Regions from separate parts of the Candidatus Nitrosoglobus terrae genome, predicted to be linked through region 3. Evidence: predicted binding sites of a transcription regulator. Region 3 holds the regulator's gene; each other region holds the start of a gene.
The links. The regulator sigma-54, encoded in region 3, starts transcription at its own class of promoters, with help from an activator protein. The targets are predictions, from matches to a motif close to TGGCANGNTNCNTGCTT.
Positions count from the first base shown of each region.

Region 1: TAO_RS00885 (RNA polymerase sigma factor FliA) is a predicted target of sigma-54. The motif match lies at 4,819-4,835, and genes of this name have one in related genera.
Region 2: TAO_RS02960 (pilin) is a predicted target of sigma-54. The motif match lies at 4,898-4,914, and genes of this name have one in related genera.

Region 1 is NZ_AP014836.1:171,573-179,729, reverse strand. It holds gene TAO_RS00900 (mechanosensitive ion channel domain-containing protein) at 1-1,555, opposite strand, end outside; gene TAO_RS00895 (TerC/Alx family metal homeostasis membrane protein) at 1,652-2,869, opposite strand; gene TAO_RS00890 (hypothetical protein) at 2,990-3,385, opposite strand; gene TAO_RS00885 (RNA polymerase sigma factor FliA) at 3,833-4,558, opposite strand; gene TAO_RS00880 (NAD-dependent epimerase/dehydratase family protein) at 5,232-6,251, opposite strand; gene TAO_RS00875 (glycosyltransferase family 2 protein) at 6,273-7,316, opposite strand; gene TAO_RS00870 (hypothetical protein) at 7,377-8,157, opposite strand, start outside.
Region 2 is NZ_AP014836.1:615,783-623,939, reverse strand. It holds gene TAO_RS02995 (ABC transporter permease) at 1-880, shown strand, start outside; gene TAO_RS02990 (hypothetical protein) at 959-1,420, shown strand; gene TAO_RS02985 (DUF29 domain-containing protein) at 1,843-2,283, shown strand; gene TAO_RS02980 (DUF29 domain-containing protein) at 2,333-2,773, shown strand; gene TAO_RS02975 (DUF29 domain-containing protein) at 2,810-3,232, shown strand; gene TAO_RS02970 (DUF29 domain-containing protein) at 3,270-3,713, shown strand; gene TAO_RS02965 (pilin) at 3,732-4,217, opposite strand; gene TAO_RS02960 (pilin) at 4,316-4,798, opposite strand; gene TAO_RS02955 (sigma-54-dependent transcriptional regulator) at 5,253-6,584, opposite strand; gene TAO_RS02950 (two-component system sensor histidine kinase NtrB) at 6,581-8,157, opposite strand, start outside.
Region 3 is NZ_AP014836.1:1,764,627-1,772,783, forward strand. It holds gene kdsC (3-deoxy-manno-octulosonate-8-phosphatase KdsC) at 1-417, shown strand, start outside; gene lptC (LPS export ABC transporter periplasmic protein LptC) at 350-997, shown strand; gene lptA (lipopolysaccharide transport periplasmic protein LptA) at 975-2,381, shown strand; gene lptB (LPS export ABC transporter ATP-binding protein) at 2,393-3,118, shown strand; gene TAO_RS08375 (RNA polymerase factor sigma-54) at 3,187-4,641, shown strand; gene hpf (ribosome hibernation-promoting factor, HPF/YfiA family) at 4,667-4,987, shown strand; gene TAO_RS08385 (PTS sugar transporter subunit IIA) at 5,007-5,492, shown strand; gene TAO_RS08390 (HPr kinase/phosphorylase-related protein) at 5,508-6,032, shown strand; gene rapZ (RNase adapter RapZ) at 6,142-6,987, shown strand; gene TAO_RS08400 (PTS sugar transporter subunit IIA) at 6,984-7,400, shown strand; gene TAO_RS08405 (HPr family phosphocarrier protein) at 7,387-7,656, shown strand; gene ptsP (phosphoenolpyruvate--protein phosphotransferase) at 7,691-8,157, shown strand, end outside.

The DNA.
Region 1 (8,157 bases), 1.6 Mb from region 3:
TCAGGGTTAGCCCGATAAAAACGAGTATTACGGTAGTAATTAATAGAATCTCATCCATCACAGCTACTCTCAACACATGGGTAGTTTCTAGCCAATTACTTGGAGAGAATAACCAAGTGATGCTAATCAGCAAGCCATGCCAAGTCCTAACATCTAAAGGGGAGGTACTTGGAATCCAGAGTAAATGCTCATCTAGAAACTTTGTATATTGCTCAACCTTACTGATCAGCTGCTGTTGGGTAAAGTCCAAATCTCCTATCGATAAGAGATACTGGGTTTGGGTTGCGCTGAGTTTATCGAGCAAAGAGCGCTGGCTTTCTAACAGCTTACGTACCTCTATTTTTATCTCCCCCTGCTTAGATAGAGGTAGCTGTAAGCTAACTGGTCCAGCTAGTTCTTGGTTTACAGCATCATTAATCTTGCTAAGCTGTTGACGTTGATCGTCAATGCGCAGCTGACTGAGGCCGACTTCAGCCATTTCTTGACGATTCTTCCTAATTTCAATCCGATAATAGCTTAGCTCAGGTAAGCTACGGCGTTGTTTTTGTAAAATCTGCTGTAACGCTTCATTCAATCCTGCAATCTCTAATCTTTGCCGTGCACTTTTAGATTCTTGTTCTATCAGTTTTAGTTGGGTTTCAGCAATCTCACCCTTAGCAGGAATTTGACTTAACTTGGCAACCATGGAAGCAAGTTCTTCCCCCAGCCGTGCATTTTGCTCGGCCAATCTTTGGATAGCTGGATCTTTACCCGCTGATTCTTGTTCAGCTAGGGCGGTCACTCTCTGAACCTGCCCTACCTCGGTCTGCCGCCGCTGATTAATTAATTGTCGTAGAAATTTAACCTGTACTTGAGCTTGCGCAATCTGTTGGGCAGTAAGGTCGCGTTGCGCTTTCAATAACTGGAGCCGTGGATTGTAGCTTAATAACTCCTGTTCAAGCATCTCAATTTCACTAAGACAAGCTTCTAATTTGGCTTGAGATGCTAGTTGACTGGCTTCAGAAATAAAAGAAATTTCCCCTTCCCGAGGGGGTACTTTAAGCTCAATTTCTATCTGCTCTTGCCGCTGCTTTGCTTCTGCTAACTGATCCCGTGCCTGTCTAATCCGAGGTTGCTGCTCCTGTAGCTGTTTATCTAACCCCGCTAAGACCCCCTCTAAGGCGGTTAATTTTGCCTCTCTTTGCGTTAGGTATTGCTCTAGATCAAGAAGAGAAGTACTATCGCCCGATTGATTTAAAGGAGTAATAACCCTATCTGTACTTGTGGACGCAAGATCTTTGTTTATTTTCTCTATCTGAGCCGGTATCAGCTCAATAGCCTGCCTATAAGCACTAACATTATCTTTATAAGTCTTAACCGCCTGTAAACGTTCCTTTGCTAATCGGTATAGATCTAATAATTTTTTCTTCTGTACACTATCTAATCCTTGATCCTCTTCTATCTCCTTAATTTTACCTTGAACTTGCGCTAGTACCGCACCAGAATCTAGATGGGTAATCTCAATCGCCGGCGTTGCTAAAGAAACTCCAATAGCTTCTTGCCATAAAATAAGCATAAAAAATAATTTTAATAGCCATATGCTGATATTACTTAAACTTATCGTTTGCTTCATAACAACCGATGAGTTAATTATTGCTAATACTCAGCAAAACTAGCCCTGTATCCGTTGCTTAATTTTCCCAGCTGTTTGACGTATTTTTTGTAGCCACCGTCTCGCCCAAGCAAACTCAATAGCTAAAATACCCAATCCAATTGGGATGACAACAACAGCCGGGCCAGGTAATACAATCATTGCAATCCCAACTAAAAGTACCAAAGTGCCTGAAACCAATACCACAATTTTCCGTGCTTGCCGATAGCTAAGAACGGCTAAGATAGCTACATCATTAAAAAGAGGCTTCTTATTATGAGAATCTGTAGGTAATACAGCTATTGAGGCAAGGATACTAAACGTAAGAATAGTGCTGATAACAGCTAAAGAAGTAATATTTGGAATAGGATAAGATTGAATGAATATTATTTTGATTGCTAGATAAGCAAAAATAAAAACCAAACCCAGCTTAATATAACGCAACCGATCTATATAGTCTTTAAGGGTAAGGTAAAGTGCTCTAAAACCGAGTAGGGAGAACGCGTTACTGGTAAATACCAAAAAAGGATCTTGACTCACTACAAAAGCCGCTAGGGTAGAACTAAAAGCAAAGATTAAATGACTGCTCGCAATTAATCCCCACGCAAGTATAAAGGGAGTTATAGTCTGATTCCCCCATATAGGGCTAAAGAAATTTTCCCCTTTAAAATTATCTGTAATTGGATAAAATCTCATTGCCAATAAGATTAATGGATTATGCCCTATGATGACTTTATCTTGGTGGATGATAAGCGTTTTTATAGCTATCATGATGAGTACCCATCCAAATAGATAATTCATCCAATGGAAGCGGTATATCAATACAACACCTAGTGCAATCATACCCGCCCGTAATCCTAGTACACTTAGGGTACTCCATTGCAACATACGATCTTGCTCCACCAAGGGCACTTTTAAGTATAAAAAGATCGTAGTAACCGCAAAGATATTATCTACAGATAGGGATTTCTCTAAGAGAAATCCAGTAAAGAATTGAATAACAGCCTGTTGTCCATTAGCCGTATGGGATGGTAGATCAGCCCACCCAAACCAGTTATTTTCATACAAAAAATATATAAAAATATTAAAACAAAGGGCGGGTACTCCCCAAATAATTACCCAAGACAAGGATTCTTTAGCAGGTATTGTGCGCGTCCGTCTAAGGCTAGGAAGAAAAAAATCTAAAATGGATAACCCAATAATGATCCCAATAGATCCAATCCAAACTAAGGACTCCATTACTTAATTATCCCTAAATCTACACCTAAAGATTGCCGCTAACCTCCACTTGATTTTTGATTTTTATTAAAATTAACATTAATAGCCCAGTGCTTGCCTATAAAAACAATTAAGCTTTATTTATATTGATAAAGCGCATATAAAAATTTCTTTGCATTTTGTTAATTTTAAGAAAATCATTATGCACACTAATACTATAACCATTAATAACGCAGCAGCTCCAATGAAAAGACGATTAAGAGAGTGGCTAACTTGATATTCTCTTAATCGTCTCCTAAGCTGAGTTCTAGCTCGACGATGCTGAATCACCTTAGGAGATTCAATATTACGCCGATCTCTAATAATACGTCGCTCAAATGACAGACCTAGCTTCTTAGGTTTGCGACGATCGAACCCTGAGCGACGATCCCGCCAAAGATACTTAGATTCATAGTAAGCTAGGATGGAAGATTTTACAGCTTCTTTACTATACTTAGATAGCATAAAACTTAACTGTAAGCTTTCAGTACTTAGCATAAACAAAAACTCTTAGAATTATAATAATTTAAATCTATAGACTAGATCTATTACTAGACAACACTAGGTATTACCCGGTGATCGGAGCTAACGGCTAGCGTGTCACAACCGCATCTGTAAGATTACTTTAATTGCAATCTTTACACTCCCATTCTCGTATATTTAGCGGCAGTTTCTCACCTATTACACCACACTCAGAGCATACACCGGTGGTTTGGCTCTATTGTGAGGGCCTTTTATTTTTCGGAATGCCTGTATTTTTTCTATGCAAGATATATCATACCAATATTTCAGCGGCAAAGAAGCGCATAAGTTAAGCAAATTTTATGCCATTAAACTTTAGCTACCTCCATCTCATAGCTTTTTAAAGCCAAATCTAGATTATTTTTCTTGATTTAATTAAATTATAAGGCGGTACTTCATAGGAAGTAAGACCGGCTAAATACTTTAGCTTAACCACTGGCGCAGGCGCGCACGAAGGCGTAGTACGGCTTGGCCATGAATCTGGCTCACTCGCGACTCACTAACCCCCAATACTTTACCTATCTCTAAAAGATTTAAATCTTCGACATAGTAAAGCGACATGATCAGTCGCTCCCGTTCTGGTAGATTTTCAATAGTTTCCACTAATGCAGATTGAAAGTTTTCGTTCTGTAATATTCCGCTAGGATCTTTTAAAGAGGTAGTAGGCAGGTTAACATCTTCATTTTCTCTGAACTCATCAAGGCTAAGTACTTGATAGCTCCCAGCATCCTGCAAGAGTCGATGATATTTATCAAGAGATAATCCTAGCTCTTTTGCCACTTCATGATCCCTCGCCTCCCGTCCCTCCCGATTCTCAACCTTTCGTATTGCCTCAGTAACTTGTCTTGCTTTACGGTGGACAGAGCGTGGAGCCCAATCATTGCGGCGGATTTCATCTAATATGGCACCACGGATACGGATTCCAGCATAGGTTTCAAAGCTTGCACCCTGGGAAACATCATAATTTCGAGCTGCTTCCAATAAACCAATCATCCCAGCTTGAATAAGATCATCTAAGCGCACGCTAGGCGGTAGCTTAATCGATACATGATAGGCAATACGCTTAACTAACGATGTATACTCAATAATGACATTATCGATATCTTTTTGGGTGCACGCAGCAGTATAATGGGCAATAACAGCATTCATACTAATCCTTCCTTATCACTTGCCCTAACATAGCTGTTCATTAATCCTTCTAGGAAATACACCTTTAACCAAGATTGTAAGTTATTTTTAATTTTCATCAGTTATCTCTCTACTAAAAATTACCTTAGTTCTATTTTTTTATATTTATATATCTCTACTCGAAGTAGATCCAAACTAAACATATAAAAAATCACTATTAATATTCCTATATCCCCAATAGCCTGCTTTTACAGCCACTCATTCACGTTTAAATAAAGAATAAGCAATAACTGTTCCAAATCACCAAAATAATATTAATTATTTATTAACCCATTGATAATAAATAAATATTTTATTATTAATCTAAGCTAGTATATAAATAATATGACGGGATTTTGACTTTATAGCACCTAACCCGCCAAATATTTGGCATATTATCTATAGCATCACAGAAAGCACTGCTAAAATGCAGGTAATAGATGACTGTCAATCTTGTGGTATTACGGCTTTATTGAGCTGAGATCTTTTTACTCAATCAATGATTGATTAGAGGATCTCTATAGAAATAGCGGCAGGTTTGTACGCTTTACCAGAAAACCACATACTTGAGGGCATAAGATTAATCTAGTAGAAAATCATTGTTACTTATAATAATTTATAGATTTTTATGTCTGCTTTGCTCCCGCATATTACTTTAAGAAGATGTTTGCGATTTTCTAGAGGAGTTCGGTAATCCTAAAATTTCTAAAATCTCAGGTAGAGCTGTTACTAACGAATACTGAGGATTATAACCGAGCTCTTTTTTTATTTTGGCGCAGCTATACCATGCAGATCCGGTTATTTTGTATAAAACCTTAGAGTCTAAAGGCATCTTCCTTTTCAATATCGACCCAGCAAGATCACCTATTTTGGCACTTACCCGCAGGATCCAAATAGGAAAAACCCATGGAGGAATGGATCGATCCAAAGCTTGGCAAATCAATAGGTACATCTGACGAGAAGAGTAAATATAATCATCAGTAACAATATAAGTTTGGCCATGAGCCTGATGGTTTTCAACGGCAAGTAACATGGCCTGCACTACGTCCTCTACATGAACCATTGAGCGTCGATTCCCCGCTTCAGACAGCGGCGGGAACCAGCCCCGAGCAACAGCCATCGCCATCCGAGGAAGATTTCCTTTACTATCACCCCCATACACCATAGGGAGTCGTAAATTACAAACATGCATGTTATAGGCACGGCCAGATTCTAATACAATCTGCTCAGCGCTTAATTTCGCCCGACCGTAAGCTGTCTTAGGGGCAGCTAAACTTAACTCATTCAGACAGCTCTCTGTCCCCTCACCCATAGCTTTTACACTACTTATAAAAATAAATCGCTTAACACCTGTTTTTATGGCTAGTCGAAGTAATTCTCTGGTACCTTCTACTATTAATTTTTGGTGTAGCCGTTCCGCCTCACCTGTTTTATCATCCTCAGCAAAGCTGCCACTCGCTAAATGAAAAATAGTATCTACTCCCTCGCATACATCCTCAGGTAGCTGGGGTATCGCTAAATCCCCTTGAAACATTTCTAACGAAGAATCACTCCATATCGCTTTAGCTTTATCGGTACTTCTTACCAATACACGAATTGATACCGATCTTGAAAGTAATGTAGCCACCAGGCGTTGGCCAATAAAACCCGTTGCCCCAGTAATAAGTAGCTTCATTCAGGTTAGATACCCTATTAATTAGCGGCTATGCGCCTGTTTTGTTACGATATCCGATGGGGGATCGACTCTTTCCAAGGGAACTCTATGTGATGAGATACCGGAAGATCTAGCAACCGCTGGCTTCTTCTTACATTCAACTACTAATTGCTCTAGTAGGGTTAATCCAGCTAATACACAAAAACGACCCCAAACCGTACTAATTACTAAACTCATAAACAGCAGGGAGTATTGCTGGCGAAAAAATTTCTGGTAAAAATACACCATCCCCTTATGTTTATGCCACAATACCCGAATAGGCTGATACTTACTACAAGTACCCTTATAATGAACAATTTCTACACTAGGAACAAATAAAATTCCCCAGCCTGCTTGCTGAAATCGCATACACCAGTCCAAATCCTCGCAATGGAGAAAATAATTCTCATCCAATAATCCGACTTGCTGTAATCCTTCTTTTCGAACTAGCATAAAAGCACCAGAGATGGCTTCTATTAATATTGGATGAGTCGGTAAAGGTTCATGGGCCAAAACAAACCCACGAAATTTTGGATGATGAGGCAAAATTTTATTTAAATGCAACACGCGAATCAAAGATCGCCATGGCGTCGGCACTCGGCGACGACACCCAGCTTGCTCAGTTCCATCAGGATTTCTAATTAAACATCCCACCATACCTACTTTGGGATAGGTCATCATAGACTCGATAAGACTTGAAAGGGTATTAGGACGAATAATACAATCTGGATTAAGGAGCAATACATAATCCCCCCTTGCCTGCCTTAAAGCGATATTATTAGCTCGCGCAAAACCTAAGTTATAGCCATTCTCAATAAATCGAACTTGAGGATTTTTACCCACGACCCCACGTAAACAGGCAATACTGTCATCTTGGGAGCCGTTATCTACAATGATCACCTCTATAGGAATATTCGTTTTTAGTACTGAGGATACTGCCTCGCTTAGTAACCATCCTCCATTAAAATTTACAATAACCACTGAGACTAAAGGATGATCTTTAGCCTCATTAGCATCTAGTCCATATACCTCACCTACAGTTTTCATAAGTAGATTTGCTCATATCATTTTCTTTAACTTATTATAATTAAACTAGATTTACTATAATTAGGGAAATTTAGGAGGATAATAAATATGATGGTCAATAGCCTCAATGATCAGGTCATTGGCAACCTCGTTATCCCAATGAGTCAGCCCTTTACCTTGCTGCTGCCATGACACTAGCCCATTTATTAACATTAATTTTCTAGCCTCGATGGCATCATAAACCTCAGCCGTTATATTTATATTAATCTTCAGCATCGCAGCAAAAAAAAGAAAGAAAAAACATTTAATTACCCATGGTTTTCTTAAAAATTCAAAGATAGATAAATAAATGATGGCACAAAACAATAATGAATAGATTTTATAACGAGAAGATAGCGCCTGCTCCATCCCTAGCTGGTAACGACCATTGGCTACTGCTGCCGCACTCAAAAAAATAAAAACTAGAAGCCCAAAAAAGGTAATATTTTTTCGATATAACCCCGAAGATATTAGCCAACTAAATAACCCTAAGCAAAATAAACCCACAGTAAATGGTGTGCTTGACCATGATCCAAAAAATAAAACTAAGTAATTTAAAATTGGATCAATAGTGGAAAGCACGCCAGATTCATGGGGGCTGAAATCTAAACTTACATAATGATAAAAATATAGAATACTGATAATTGCGGTTCCGATCCCCCAATACATCCCGGTGGTCAATCTATTTTGAAGGATAAGAAGAAAAGCCCCTACATAGAGCACTAATAGCCCATTACCTTGGGTAAAAACGGCTAAAACCCCAACAAAAAATGCAACTAAAGCCCACCAAGAGTCAGGGTCTGAGGAGCGAGTTAAAATAAAA
Region 2 (8,157 bases), 1.1 Mb from region 3:
CGGTAACACCAACTGGTCCACCACCGTCACCGGTATTGATAGCCATTATTTTACGGTTCGCAATCAAACCATTGAGATAGGAAGAGCTTTTCTTGACAGTGAACTGCGGGCGGGGAAAGCGCTCTGCATTCTAGGTGCCACGGTGAAAGAAAAGCTATTTGGGGATCAAAATCCAATTGGTAGTCATATCCGCCTGCAAAAGATCTCCTGCCAAGTCATGGGGCTTTTAGAAGCCAAAGGTCAGTCCATGATGGGCTCAGATCAGGATGATATTATTTTGATTCCTTTACGTACTCTCCAGCGCCGTATTGCCGGCAATCAAGATATTCCTTTAATCCAAGTATCAGTTCAAGAGAAGGTTTCAACTTTAAAAGCCCAACGGGATATTGAACAATTGCTGCGCAAACGCCGTCATATTACTCCTTCAAAAGAGAATAATTTTTCCGTTCGAGACATGAAGGAGATCACCAAAATGCTCACCGGTACCACGCAAGTGATGACCACCTTATTGGGGGCGGTAGCCGCTGTGAGTCTGTTAGTAGGTGGGATTGGGATCATGAATATTATGCTGGTATCAGTGACTGAACGTACCCGAGAGATCGGTATTCGTCTGGCCATTGGTGCCCTTGAGCGGGAGGTTTTGCTTCAGTTTTTAATTGAGGCGGTGGTTTTGTCTTCTTTCGGAGGCTTAATGGGTATTTTACTAGCGCTTATCGCCTCTCTAGGGTTAAGCAGTGTCTTACAAGTTCCCTTTATACTCAAGCCCAGCATTGTGATCTTAGCTTTTTTGTTTTCAGCCGCTGTGGGGGTTGTTTTTGGCTATTTCCCGGCTAAGAAAGCGGCAAGACTAGATCCCATTGAAGCCTTGCGATATGAATAAATGATTCTGATATACTGATTCCAGTCTAATTTTACGCTTAGAAATTAAGACTATCACTTGTTTATTAGAGGTTAAATTATGAACAAAATTAAAAAATATGCGCTGCTTTTCTTTCCTCTTATCTTGGTAGGACTATTTGCAGTGAAAACCTACTGGCTAGATGCAGGGGGTATTGTGTTGCCTACCGGCAAAAAAGTCACGGCAGAAGAATTACATACCCAAGCCGTTTTAGCCATTATCGCAGATCAAATTAATAAAAATCTCCCAAGAATGGTGGATCATGAGACTAAACTGAGCAAAGTTGAAGCCCTTGAAGGAGAGTTAAAATATAACTACGACAAAATAAACCGAGTCGCCAGCAGCTTTAATAGCCGTGAATTTGTGAATAAGATGAAACCCAGAGCGGTGGATTTAGCCTGCAATAGCCCAGATATGGCGCTATATTTTGAAAATGGGATTAACGCTCACTATGTTTTTTACGGCAGTGATCACCAGCTGATTGGAGAATTTTTAATCACTCCAGTGCAATGTAGTTATTAATCAACTGGCCAACCCTAGTCTGGTAGCCATGCTATATCCAGTACCTGATCTCACGTCCAACCTACCTGTGTGATCAAAAGCAGCAGGAAATACCGATTCATCTAAATCAGTCTCAAGGATAACCTTATAGACCTCCTTAGTTTAGGTTTTAGGCTGGGGTTGATTTTAATGCTTTATTAATCGACCCTCAGCTCGCTTTTTCCTATATTCTCCACTTCCTCAAATCGACCTTGGCGGGGCTTCATGGCCATCTCTTAGGGCTACGCATAACAATCAGTTTTATAGGTACTCATAGATTGCTTTAGCCGATTAAGCTTAAGTTTTACCCCGCACTTTAAGATAATCATCTAAAAATATTAAGCATGCCATAATAATTAGTGGGGTTATCAAGCGCAGATTTTAATTCTAAGGAGAATAGATTAATGAGCACTCACGACACGGATTACTACGCCTGGACCTATGAAACCGCAGCTAAACTACGGCAAGGGAAATTTAACGAGGTGGATATGAATCAAATTGCTGAGGAGCTGGAAGAGATGGGCAGAAGTGAACGCCATGAACTTGAAAACCGCCTCGCCGTATTATTGGCTCATCTGCTCAAATGGCAATACCAACCTGATCGCAGAGGCAATAGCTGGAGACTGACTATTGACGAACAGAGAGTTAGAATTAGGCGGGTACTTAAACAAAACCCAAGTCTTAAGCCTAAATTGGCTGAGTCAGCATCAGAAGCTTACCTTATTGCCATACCACAAGCTGCTAGAGAAACTCATTTAGCTAAAAATACTTTCCCCCCTACTTTTGAACAAACAAACTGGATGGTAGAACAAGTGCTAGATGATGAGTTTTATCCTGAAAGCTAACGCCCCATTACATTGGATTTTTATTCTTCAGCCCCTGAGAGGTTAACCCATGAGCACTTATAACACGGACTACTACGCCTGGACCTATGAAACCGCAGCCAAACTACGCCAAGAGAAATTTAACGAGGTGGATATGAATCAAATTGCTGAGGAGCTGGAAGAGATGGGCAGAAGTGAACTAGGTGAGCTTGAAAACCGTTTGATTATTATTTTAGCCCACCTACTCAAATGGCAATATCAACCTGATCGCAGAGGCAATAGCTGGCGATTAACCATTAAAGAGCAGCGATTTCGGGTTAAACGGGTACTTAGAAAAAATCCAAGTCTTAAACCTAAACTAAGCGAGGCTGTTTTAGAAGCCTATATCCCAGCCTTGATGCAGGCTGCCCGAGAAACTAATCTCACTGAAGAAACCTTTCCTGCTGCCTTTGAGCAAACAAACTGGATGATAGAACAGGTGTTAGATGAGATCTTTTACCCTGAAGATTAACCCCCGCCGACCCCTAAACCCTTGAGAGAAGAAATCATGAGCACCTATAAGACTGATTTTTACGGTTGGACTCAAGAAACTGCTAAGCTTCTAAGACAAGGTCGATTTACTGAGGTAGATATGGGGGTGATTATTGAAGAAATTGAAGATATGGGGAAAAACCAATTAGAGCAATTGGAGAACCGATTACGATTAATTGTACTCATCGCTCACTTGCTTAAGTGGCAATATCGGCCTGATTTCCGTAGCAATAGTTGGCGTGGAACCATCGTTGAGCAGAGATCACGAATCCGAAAGCTGATAAAGAAAAATCCAAGCCTTAAGCCAGAATTAGAAGCGACTATATTGGAATCTTATGCTGAAACAAATTTAGATCTAAACAGATTCCTAGCCGCCTTTGAACACACCGGCTGGACAGTGGAACAAGTATTAGATAAGGCGTTTTATCCTCAAGACTAACCCCGCCTACCCAAATCTGACATTGGGAGATGACACCATGAGCACCCATGACACCGATTACTACGCTTGGACTCACGAAACCGCAGAAAAACTACGGCAAGGAAAATTTCACGAGGTGGATATGAATCAAATTGCCGAGGAATTGGAAGAGATGGGCAGAAGTGAACGCCATGAGCTAAAAAACCGTTTGATTATTACTCTATCTCACCTACTCAAATGGCAATACCAACCCAAACGGCGGAGCAATAGTTGGCGGTTAACCATTGATGAGCAGCGGATTAGGGCTAGCCAAGTTCTCAAAGCTAATCCAAGCCTTAAGCCAAAATTAGGTGAGACGATACTAGAGGCTTATTTAGCTGCTGTACCTCAAGCGGCATGGGAGACGACGCATTTAGCTAAAAGCGCTTTCCCTCCTGCCTTTGAGCACACCGGTTGGAGTTTAGAACAAATCCTAGATGAGGAATTTTATCCTGAGAGCTAGCGCTATAGCCACCCTAGATTACGGCTCCGCTGGGCAATTAGTCGGCGCGTATGTAGAATCTCCGCTAAAGCGACAGCGCCATGTACCCCCTTGAGATCGAGTGAAAGTGAGGGTTTTACCTTGAATAAATGGGGAAGCTTGGTTGCCAAATTCAGCTTGAATAGTGGTGCCATTTTCTTGCAAAGGGCTGGAAATAATGGGAAACCCGCCCACCGCTCCTTGTGGGGCCACGGTTGATCCTTGAGGAGGATTACCAGCCAAGATATCGGAAATCATGGCCGTGGGATCACAAGCGCCTAGACCAGCGCCCACATTCAGCAAACCCGCCCCTAAACACTGTTCTACTACCCCCTTCTGCTCGCTCAGCTCCACAATCGCCCTTGCCACTTGGGTTCGGGGAAGATAAGTACGATACCAAGGGACAGCCGTGGCGGTAATCACCCCTAAAATAGCGACCCCTACCAGCAGTTCAATTAAGGTAAAACCCTGTTGGATATGGTTCATGTTGTATGTAAACTCCAGCGTACTGAAGACGGTAAAACCTAAAAAGCCACGCTCCAGTAAATAGAGCATGGCTTTGAATGAAAGATACCCTTTAGGTATTAACCACCAGCAGCAGTGCCAGGGCAGCTAGCTGGGCTGTATTTAGCAGCTCCACTATAAATACATTTCCAAGCACCAGTAGTACCATCACGAGTTAAAGTCACTGTATCCCCGTCGATAGCCGTTGCTGCATGGCCACCGTCCTGGGCACTGAGCGTGGCTATAATAGTGCTATCAGCTCCTTTAGCTCCTATTGTAACTTGTGGAAATCCAGAACCCTGAACCGCGACCTCAGATCCTTGGGTAGAGCCTTTAAGAATATCAGAAGGGCTTCCAGCTGGATCGCATTGCCCGTCAGGAATACCATTGTTAAGACAATCCTCAACCACAGTTTTCAGGGCGCTAGACTCGGAAATAGCGCGAGTCACCTGAGTTTTGGCAACATAAGTCTGGTATTGGGGAATAGCCACCGCCGCTAACACGCCCACAATGGCCACGGCAATCATTAATTCAATTAAAGTAAAACCTTGTTGTTTCATCATTATTGTTCACTCCGTTTACATCATAAATATAACGTGGATAAAAATTTAATTTTCAACAGACAGTGAATGTTTTTGCTCAACTGCCTATGCTTTTATATAAAGCAATCCCAATGCCATCATTGAGATGAACGAGCAGAAATGGGGTTATTTTGTGAATTTGATCACAGTATTGAGGGCAAAACGTCAAGCAATTAACAACGATGAAACAAAGGGGAGACGTTAACAGCGAACTAAAATTTGTTTGCAGTGACCTTCAAGGGCCATAGTGACGTAGTACGTCACTGAAATTGATAGGGATGGGTATAAATAAAGAAAAACAGCGGAATCCATAGCTAGAGACCAATAACGCTTACCCACCGGAAATCAAGCAATAATCAGGGCAAGCCCCCACCCTAGGCGGGACTGAGGAAAGCCGATTTGAGGGTTTTAAACAAAGCAGCGGTTGCCGCCCCAATTATTCCAGATCCAATTTTTTCAGCCGATAGCGCAGGGCGCGAAACGTGATCCCCAACAATTTAGCCGCCGCGGTTTTGTTATAGCCGGTCTGGGCTAAAGCGTGGAGGATGGCTTGTTTTTCCACAGATTCAAGCCGGTTTTCTAAGGAATCAACCGTAAGAGTTGAACTAAGGCCATGGCTAGTTACCGGTAACTGGAGATCCTCCACCTGAATCAATTCCTCTTCCCGCAAAATCAGCGCCCGTTCCAAGATATTTTCTAGCTCCCGCACATTCCCAGGAAAATGATAGGCTTGGAGTTTTGCCAGCGCTTCGGGGGTGAGTTGGGGACAGATCATTTGATTCGTGGCCGCTAGCCGCGTAAGGATATGATCTGCCAAGGCGGGGATATCCGTTGATCGCGCTCTTAAGGGCGGCAGAGGCAGCTCAATAATATTCAGCCGATAGAACAGATCTTGACGAAATTCTCCCCGCTTAACTAATAACGCCAGATCTTGATGAGTGGCGGAGAGAATGCGAACATCTACTGAGATTTCACTCGCACTTCCCAAAGGCCGTACCGCTCGCTCTTGAATGGCGCGCAATAGTTTCACCTGCATAGCTAAGGATAAATCCCCCACTTCATCTAAAAACAGCGTACCCCCTTCAGAACTCTGAAATAATCCCGCCTTGTCTCGATGAGCGCCGGTAAAACTGCCTTTTTCATAGCCAAAAAATTCACTTTCCAGCAAAGAATCCGGGATAGCGCCACAGTTGACAGGTACAAACGGCCCTGCCGAACGTGGGCTTTGGGCGTGGATGAGCCGCGCCACTAGCTCTTTGCCGGTGCCAGATTCACCACTAATATAAACTGGCGCTTGGCTGCGGGCTAATTTAGCAATCTGGGCGCGCACGACCCGCATGGGAGGGGATTCCCCTAGTAGTTGGTGGCGAGTCCGGCGCTCTTTTTGCGGATAGGTGGAGGGCAATTTCAGGGCGGTGTTGACCAAATTACGGAGAGTGCCCAGATCCACTGGTTTGGAAATAAAATCAAACGCCCCAGATTTTAACGCCGTGACCGCCGCTTCCACATTGCCGTGGGCGGTGATGACGGCAACAGGCAGTTGGGGATACGCCTGATTAATGTGTTTCACCAGCGTAATCCCATCTCCATCGGGTAAGCGCATATCCGTCAGGCACAAATTAAACCCTTGCTGCTGGAGGCATTGCTGCGCCTGTTCAAGATTGGCGGCTTTTTGGCAGCGGATCCCCATGGGGGCGAGGGTTAGCTCCAGCAGAGCTAGGATATCTGGCTCATCATCAACAATGAGGGCTAGGGGTGAAGTCCTCATGGGGCATTAATTTCAGCCCCGGAAATAAAGCAAATCCGAAAACAGCTTCCGCCCTTGGGTCCGGGGAAATACTGGATGGTAGCACCATTGCGCTCGCACAACTCTTGTACTAGATACAGCCCTAATCCGGTACCTTGAGTGGAGAAAAAAGGCTCGAATATTTTCTCAGCAATCTCATTGGGAACCCCCGAACCGGTATCAATCACCTCTAAAAACACCTGACGGCTATGCTCTTCTATGCCGGCTATAATTTGGAAATAAGGCGGATAGCCAGAACCTTGGGCATGCCGCCACGCATTATCGCAAAGGTTCCAGACAATCTGATAAAGCTGAGAGGGATTGGCATAGGCTTGCGCGTGCTCTGGATCTACCTGCAGAGCCACTTGCTCTAGGTGAATTTCCTTAGTGGCACAAAATTCTTCCAGAAAACTCGTTAACCATGGCTTTAAGGCGATGGAATCCAATAAACTTGGGCCTTGATAGCCAAGTTGTAACACGTTTTTAATAATACTGTTAACCCGATCACAATGACTTAAGATAATCTTTAACAGCTGACGTTCATCGGTATGGTGCAAAGCAGCAGATTCATCCAGCAGTTGAGCGGCGTGGCTAATAGCGCCTAAAGGATTACGGATTTCATGGGCAATACTGGCGGTTAACCGGCCTAAAGAAGCCAGCTTAAGCTGCTGGGCTTGGCGAGCAATGACTGAGGTATCCTCTAAAAAGATCAAAGTTCCATAAGAAGCACCTAAGCTAATGAATTTAACTTGGATCTCAGGTTGGTTTAAATCGACATAAATCGTTTTAGGTTGATACCACGTAGGATTTTGTTGCCATTCGGTGAACCGATCCGCCAAGGAGGGGATTAATTTTATGGATAAATGCTTAAGAGATTCTTTCGCTGGTAAGGCTAATAATTCTCGTCCCATCTGGTTGATAAGCCGGATAGCGCCATTATGAGCCACCACTAAAACCCCTACTTTCAACTGCTGCACAATATATTCATTGAGCTGATCTAAATTGGCTAGATCCCGCTCTCGTTGCACCACTAGCTTTTCGCTTTTACGCGCTCTAGCCATCAATACTTGGGAGAGTAATGCGGTAGCGAAAAAAGCCATGCCTAATAAACCCGCTTGGGTATAATGGCTATCGGTATCAATCCCTTGGAAAAAAACCAGATAAGAATGCTCAAACAGCACGGCTAAGGCGGCTATAGCTGCTAGCGCGGTGGCAATATAACCAGAGATTAAAATTCCTCCAGCCGCAATCACCATGATTAACAGCATCCCTAAGCCACTGGATACCCCATCACTAGCGTGCATTAGTAGGGTAATCACGCCAATATCGATCCCTAGCTGGAGTAGTACCTGAAAATAAAAGCCACTGACGCGCGTAGCGGCCAGCAGCATAAAAACAATCGCCACCGCGCCATAGATCAAACTGGTCACAAAGAATAGACTAGGATAAAGCTGACCCAGCAGGGGGGGCGCTACCTCAATAACGATAGCACACCAAAATGCAGAAACCATTAGCAAGCGATAAGCGCAGAAAATAATTAACAGCCGCCAAGCGA
Region 3 (8,157 bases):
TATAAAGTTTTTCACGCACGGGATGGTCACGGGATGAAAATGCTCCAGCATACGGGAGTTAGGATTGGAATCATTACTGGCCGAACCTCGCTAGTTGTTGACCATCGCATGAAAGATCTCGGAATAATTGATGTCTATCAAGGACAACAACCTAAGCTACCTGCTTATGAACACCTACTACAAAAATGTAAACTCCAACCCCATGAAATTGCTTATGTAGGCGATGATTTAGTGGATTTAGCCATCATGCAGCGAGTAGGGTTAGCGATTACTGTCCAAGATGCTCATCCCCTAGTCAAACAGCATGCCCATTGGATTACTCCTAACGTAGGCGGACGAGGTGCTGCTCGTGACGTCTGTGAACTCATTATGGAAGCTCAAGGCACTTTCAAAGCGTTACTGGAGAGTCATTATTAAATCAGCGCGCACTTGGGGTATTGTAGCGCTTGTACTTATCGCCACTTTAACCGCTTGGGAATTATTGCGTGAAGAACCTACATCCCAGCCCAGCCTTAATATCGATTCAAACTCACGTACTATAGATTATTTTATGGAGCAGTTTATCTCAACAGTGATAGATCAGAAAGGTTTACTTCTCTACCAATTATCAGGCGCTTATATGGCTCATTATCCCGATAACGACACTATAGATATCACTGCACCTCACATGTTGTTTTATCATCAGGTTGCAACTCCCAGCTGGGATGTTATTGCTGAGCGGGGGCTGACTAATAGCAATGGTGATGAAATTTATCTTCTGGGTAAAGTAATTATCCATCAACTTAAGGACAGCTCCCAAACCAGCCACATGAAGATATTAACTCGAGATGTACGAGTTGAGCCTGCTGCAAAATATGCTGAGACTCAGCAGCCAGCTACTTTATTAGATAATTATGGAAGAACTGATGGTATAGGCGCCAGAATCTACTTTAAAGAGGAGCGTGTAGAAATTTTATCTCAAGTTAGAGGAGACTATGCCGCAGCAGATAAGCCTTAGATTAATAATTTTTTGGCTTATTACCCAAAATCTAGCTTATGAAACTGCTTTAGCTTTCTCTAACGATTCAGGGCAACCCATTCATATTGAAGCTGATCGAGGGGAGCTAGACAACCGCAAACAGGTTGCTATTTATTATGGTAACGTACACCTTACCCAAGACAATTTACGTATTGACTCCGATACGCTTACTATTTTTTATACTCCAGAGAAAAAAATCAAGAAAGCCATTGCGGAAGGTCAGCCTGCTTGGTATCGGCAGCAATCTAATGATGATAGTGAAGATATGCGAGCTAAAGCCCTCAAAATAGAATACCATGCCGATAATGCCACTATCTATCTCTTCCAAAAAGCCCATGTTTGGCAAGGTACAAACGAGTTTACTGGAGATCGGATTGTATATGATACAGAGCACCGTATTGTCAGAGGCCAAGGCTCTAAAGCTGGATCTGGGCGTGTACACGTTACTATCCGCCCTGATGAAGTCGAACCCTCACCCAATAATTCTAACTCTACTCCTAAAAACTCAGATTCTACACCATCTCTAGCAGCTCCTCCTAAAAATCAGGTAGCCGATAATCAGCAGCTTAAAAGCGGAGAAGATCAAGGCCGTACCACAGATTGGCTGGCTTTATACGATAGCGCTAATATTAAGAGTAACCAAATAATACTTCTCCAGCCACGTACTCAAGTCACCATTATTAATCGCAAAGATGAGTGGCTCCATATCACTACGCTCATAAAAGGTGAGCTGCTAGAAGGCTGGGTCGAAAAGAAGTTTATTCGGTTACCTGAATCAAATACAGATTCTATATCCTCCTCTCCCATCCCTATAGAATCTTCTAAAAATCAGGTAGTTAAAAATCAAAAATCTGAAAGCAGGCAGGCTCAAAATCGTACCACAGATTGGCTAAATTTATACGCTAGCACTGATATTAAAAGTAACAAGGTAGCCCGTCTTCAGCCCCAGACCCAAGTCACTATTATAGATCGCAAGGATGAATGGCTCTATATCACTGCTCTTGTAGAAGGCGAGCTACTGGAAGGTTGGGCTGAGAAAAAATTTATTCAATTACCCGAAACAAGTATGAATTCTACGCACCCCTCTCCCATCCCTATAGAATCTTCTAAAAATCAGATAGTTAAAAATCAAAAAATTGAGATCGGACAAGATCGGGGTCGCACTGCAGATTGGCTAAGTTTATACGCTAGCGCTAATATTAAAAGTAACAAGGTAGCCCTTCTTCAGCCCCATACCCAAATCACCATTATAGATCGCAAAGGAGCCTGGATCTATCTCACTGCCCTCGTAGAAGGCGAGCTACTGGAAGGTTGGGCCGAAGGGAGATTTATTCAACTACTAGAGTCCAGTCAGCCGAAATAATTACATTATCCATGAGCAGACTATCAGCAGATCATCTCGCCAAGCGCTATCAATCTCGATGGGTTGTTAAAGATGTCTCTCTAGAGCTTTTAAGCGGTGAAGTTGTGGGATTATTAGGCCCAAATGGTGCAGGTAAAACGACCTGTTTTTATATGTTAGTGGGATTAATTCCATCTGATAAAGGGCTAATTTCCCTAGATCACCATGACATTACTCACTACCCTATTCATCGTCGCGCTCGTCTAGGAATCAGCTACCTTCCCCAAGAAGCTTCAGTTTTTCGTAAGCTAACCGCCGCTGACAATATTGCTGCTATAGCTGAAACTAGATCCGATCTGACAAAGCCTCAGCGCAAGGATTTAGTCGACAGTTTACTACATGAATTAAATATTATGCATGTAAAAGATACCCTAGGCATGAGTCTCTCAGGCGGGGAACGTCGACGAGTTGAGATCGCTCGTGCACTGGCAGTAGATCCACAGTTTATATTATTAGATGAGCCTTTTGCTGGCGTTGATCCTATCTCAGTACTTGATATCCAAGGTATTATTCGGCACCTCATAGCCCGCGGCATTGGCGTTTTAATTACTGATCATAATGTTCGAGAAACTCTCGGGATCTGCAAACATGCCTATATTGTTAATGCAGGGGAGGTCATTGCTAAAGGCGAGCCTCAGGAAATTCTTAATAATGAGCGGGTAAAAGAAGTTTATTTAGGATATAATTTTTATCTTTAGCTGCCTTTGTGGCACATTTATTGCTTAATATTATAGCTAATCTTGCCATAACAACAGATTTTCCAAACATGAAAACTTCTCTTCAGTTACACTTGGGGCAGCAGCTCACCATGACCCCCCAAATGCAGCAAGCAATCCGCCTGCTGCAGCTCTCCTCCCTAGAGCTACAAACTGAGATTCAGCAAACGCTAGAATCTAACCCATTACTAGAGCAAATTGAAAGCGAGGAGGATCAGGAATATTTACCCAGCCATGCTTTACAAAAAGAGTGTAATTCTGACAATAACGAATTAAACTCCTCTCTAAAAGAGGAAATTATCCCTGAAGATTTACTCTTGGATTCCAGCTGGAGCGATACTTATGATAGCGTATTGTTACTCACTTCCTCCGAGCAGGAGATCTTATCAGACTTAGCTCACCAAAAAAATAATGAAGAAACCTTGCAAGAATATCTGCTTGGGCAAGCCTATTTATCTTTTACTGATAAAAAAGATTTTACTATTGCAGCTAGCATTATTGATGCTATTAATGATGAGGGATATTTATGCGATTCTCTCACAGAAATAATGCAAGATTTACAAAAAAATATAGTGATTGATCCTAATGATGTCAAAGTAGTGCTACACCGCATACAAAATTTTGATCCCCCAGGTATTGGAGCAAGTAACCTAAGTGAATGCCTACTACTACAACTCAAGCGCTACCCACCTGATACTCTCTGGTTAGAAGACGCTAAAAAACTGATTTCTCACCACCTAGAGGCACTTAGTAAACGAGATTACGCCCAAATAATGCGGGGAATGAAATTATCCGAACAGGATCTACTCGCGACTATTCGCTTAATTCAAACGCTTAACCCTCGTCCAGGAAATAAAATACAAGCCAATAGAGTAGAATATATAGTACCTGATATCTATGTTACTAAACGTGGTAATGGCCGCTGGGAAGTTGAGCTTAATCCTGACATAGTACCCACCCTCAGAGTGAATAATTATTATGCTAATCTTATTAAACGCGCGGATAGTAGTTTCACTAACAGCTACCTTAAAAACCAGCTCCAAGAAGCCCGTTGGTTTTTAAAAAGCCTGCATAATCGTAATGAAACGCTACTTAAGACCGCTTGCTGCATTATCGATCGTCAGCAAGCATTCTTAGAATATGGCGATAAAGCTATGCAACCTTTAGTTTTACATGATATCGCTAAGGCAATTTCTATGCATGAATCAACTATCTCTCGCGTGACTACTAACAAGTACATATATACCCCCCAAGGAATTTATGAGCTGAAGCATTTCTTCTCTAACCACGTGGCTTCACAAAATGGTAAGGAATGTTCTGCAACAGCTATTCGCGCAATCATTAAAAAACTCATTGCAGTAGAAGATCCCCGCAACCCCCTAAGCGATGACAAAATTGCGCAAAACCTAGCTAAGCAAGGAATTAAAGTAGCGCGGCGTACTATTGCTAAATATCGAGAGTTCCTAAATATATCCACCTCTCATGAGCGAAAACGTTTAATCTAACCTGCTATAAACAATAGGAGTAGTTATGCAAATAAATATTACTGGTCACCATATCGAAGTCACTCAAGCGTTACGTCATTACGTAGAAAATAAATGCCAGCGCTTAGAGCGTCACTTCGATCAATTGTCTAGTATTCATGTAGTACTTAGCGTTGAAAAAACAAGGAAAAAGGCTGAAGCAACCTTGCACCTTGGAGGGGTTAGCGTGTTTGCTTCATCTGAAGATGAGGATATGTATGCGGCTATAGATAATCTAGTTGATAAATTACACCGACAGACTAAAAAACAACGAGATAAACTCAACGATCATCATCGTAGTGAGGGGATAGAAGAAAAAAATAAATAAAGAATTATACAGAAAGCACATGCGAGTTACCGAGATCCTAGTTCCTCAAAAAATTGCTATTGGCGCTACTGCCAGCAGCAAGAAGCGAGTATTAGAGCAACTTAGCGAGTTACTGGCGCACGGTGCAGATGACGTAGACTCAAAAGAAATCTTTGAACGTTTACTTGCTAGGGAACGTCTTGGAAGTACTAGCCTTGGGAAAGGAGTCGCTATTCCCCATGCCCGTATAAGTAGTAGTCAATACCCTTTAGTTGCATTTATGCGTCTAGAACAAGGAATTGATTTTGATGCCATAGATCAGCAGCCAATAGACCTATTTTTTGCCTTACTCGTCCCTGAAGAGTCAACAGAAACTCACTTACAACTACTCTCCCAATTAGCAGCAATATTTCGTAACCATAAGCTACGGGACCATTTACGAGATGCTAAAGATCCAAATACTTTGCTAGAAGCCCTGAAAAAATGGGAACAAACCACAACAGTCAATAACATTATTAATCATTAAGCGAGCTCATACGAAATGGATTCCCCTAGCCAAAGCAGCGCAATAGGCCATGGGGTACTGCTAGTGATTTTTAACTTAGGAGTCCTATTAACTGGAGAAAGCGGTATTGGCAAAAGTAGTTTAGCTTTAGAGTTAATTAGACGAGGGCACCATCTAATTGCTGATGACACTCCCATTTTTCATCGCGAAGGATCTACTAAACTAATAGGCAGCTGTCCTTATATATTACAGGATTTTTTAGCAGTACCCGGCCTAGGAGTCATCAATATCCGCGCTATTTATGGCGATCAAGCTATTATTGATCATCACCCACTTGATTTCGTTATTCGCCTTATTCCTAATAAGTATATTGAGCCACTAACCCGTAGCTTAGGCCAATGGGAGCAATTAGGCATTAAAATGACTGAGCTTACCTTACCTTTAGCAGGAAATATTCCACAGGCAACCATGATAGAAACAGCTGTTCAAGATTATCAGCTACGGTTGAAAAACTATGATGCCTTACTTGAGCTACAAAAGCGACAAAATAAATCTATCTAATGCTTACTGCTAGGTTAAGAAAAAGATAACAGTTTTTATAATATTCTATTTTGTATACATACATTATTCATAGATGAACTTCGCTTAAAATAAAACTAGTGTAGATCCAATGAGATTGATTATCATTAGCGGGGTATCAGGATCAGGAAAAAGCATCGCTCTTCATGCTTTAGAAGATCAGGGTTATTACTGTATTGATAACCTCCCTATCGATCTTCTCCCCCATTTTGCCCAGAAAATGCAAGGAAGTACTAATCGACTGCGAGCTGCTGTTGGTATCGATGTGCGTAATCTCTCCCAAGAATTAAAACAATTTCCTCAGATTCTAAAGGAAATTGAAAGCACAGGAATTGAGTGTCGTATTATCTTCTTGGATGCTAATGATGCAACACTCCTTAAACGTTTCAGTGAAACCCGTCGTAAGCACCCATTCGGTCATATCCCTCTAGCAGAGGCAATTCGCCATGAACGAAACTTACTAGAAGCTATTTCTGAGAAAGCTAACCTTAGGATAGACACCACGTGCACTACAGTGCACCAGCTACGAGATTTAATTAGCGAACGAATTGGCAATAGCGCCTCTACAGAGATGTCAGTATTATTTCAATCCTTTGGCTATAAGCATGGAGTTCCTTTAGATGCTGATTTTGTGTTCGATGTCCGCTGCCTACCTAATCCTCATTGGGAACCCCATTTACGCCCCTTGACGGGGCGCGATCCAGAAGTTATTTCCTATCTTGAGCGCCATAAGATCGTCGCCAATATGAAACAAGATTTAATTATATTTTTACAACACTGGCTACAACATTTTCAAAATACCAATCGCAGCTATTTAACTGTTGCTATTGGCTGTACAGGAGGACAACATCGTTCTGTTTATTTAGTAGAGCAGCTTACAGCTCATTTCCGCTTCCTTCACGACCAAGTGCTTTGCCGTCATCGAGAGTTATCATGACTGTCGGCGTACTTATCATTACCCACGACAATATTGGTCCGTCTTTACTAAATATCGCCAACGATATACTAGGGAGCTGTCCTTTGCAGCTTAAGGTATTACACGTTACCCGAGCATCTCATCTAGAATTCTTGCAAGCACAAGCACAAGTATTGATAAATAGCTTAGATACAGGCCATGGGGTCTTGATTTTAACAGACATGTATGGCTCTACACCTAGTAATATTGCCTGCAATGCAGCTGATAAAAAACACGCTCAAGTAGTATCAGGTCTTAACCTGCCCATGCTAATACGGGTACTTAATTATTCACGCCTAAGCCTTAATGAGCTAACAGAAAAAGCAATCAGCGGTGGACGTGAAGGAGTCCATATCTGCCTGACTACGATAGAGAAACATAATGATACGCGGTGAGGTCATTATTCTAAATAAATTAGGGTTACACGCCCGGGCTGCGGCCAAATTCGTTACTCTAGCTTCACAGTTTACCAGTGAGATACGAATCCAGCATAAAACAAAAGAGGCTAATGGTAAAAGTATCATGGGGATAATGATGCTTGCAGCTTCCCAAGGATCTCACTTATGTATCACAGCCTCAGGATCCGATGAGATAGCAGCACTACAACAATTAGAAGCCTTAATTAATGAGCGCTTCGGGGAGCATGAATGAGCATTAGAGCCAATACCTCTCTCAGGACTAGAATATGACCTTAGCATTACATGGTATTGGAATCTCACGAGGCATTGGTATTGGTAAACCGCACATACTTGCACGAGATCAGCCCGAGACTAATAAACGTATATTAGCGCCAAACCTCATCGAAGGTGAAATTCATAGATATCAAGCAGCCCTCAACACAGCTAAAGCGCAGCTACACACTATTCGAGAACAAATCCCCAGTAATGCTTCTATTGATATAGCCGCCTTTATCAATACCCACTTATTGATGCTTGAGGACAAGGCGCTTGCTACTGCCCCCATAGAGTTAATACAAACGCAACGCTGTAATGCCGAGTGGGCACTCATGCTACAGCATGATCTCCTAACAAAGATTTTTAATGAAATGGATGATCCTTATCTTCGTGCCCGCAAAAATGATATAGATCACGTTGTCAATCGTATTCTAGGAATCCTCACTAATTCAGAGATATTCCGCCATGAGGATACGGG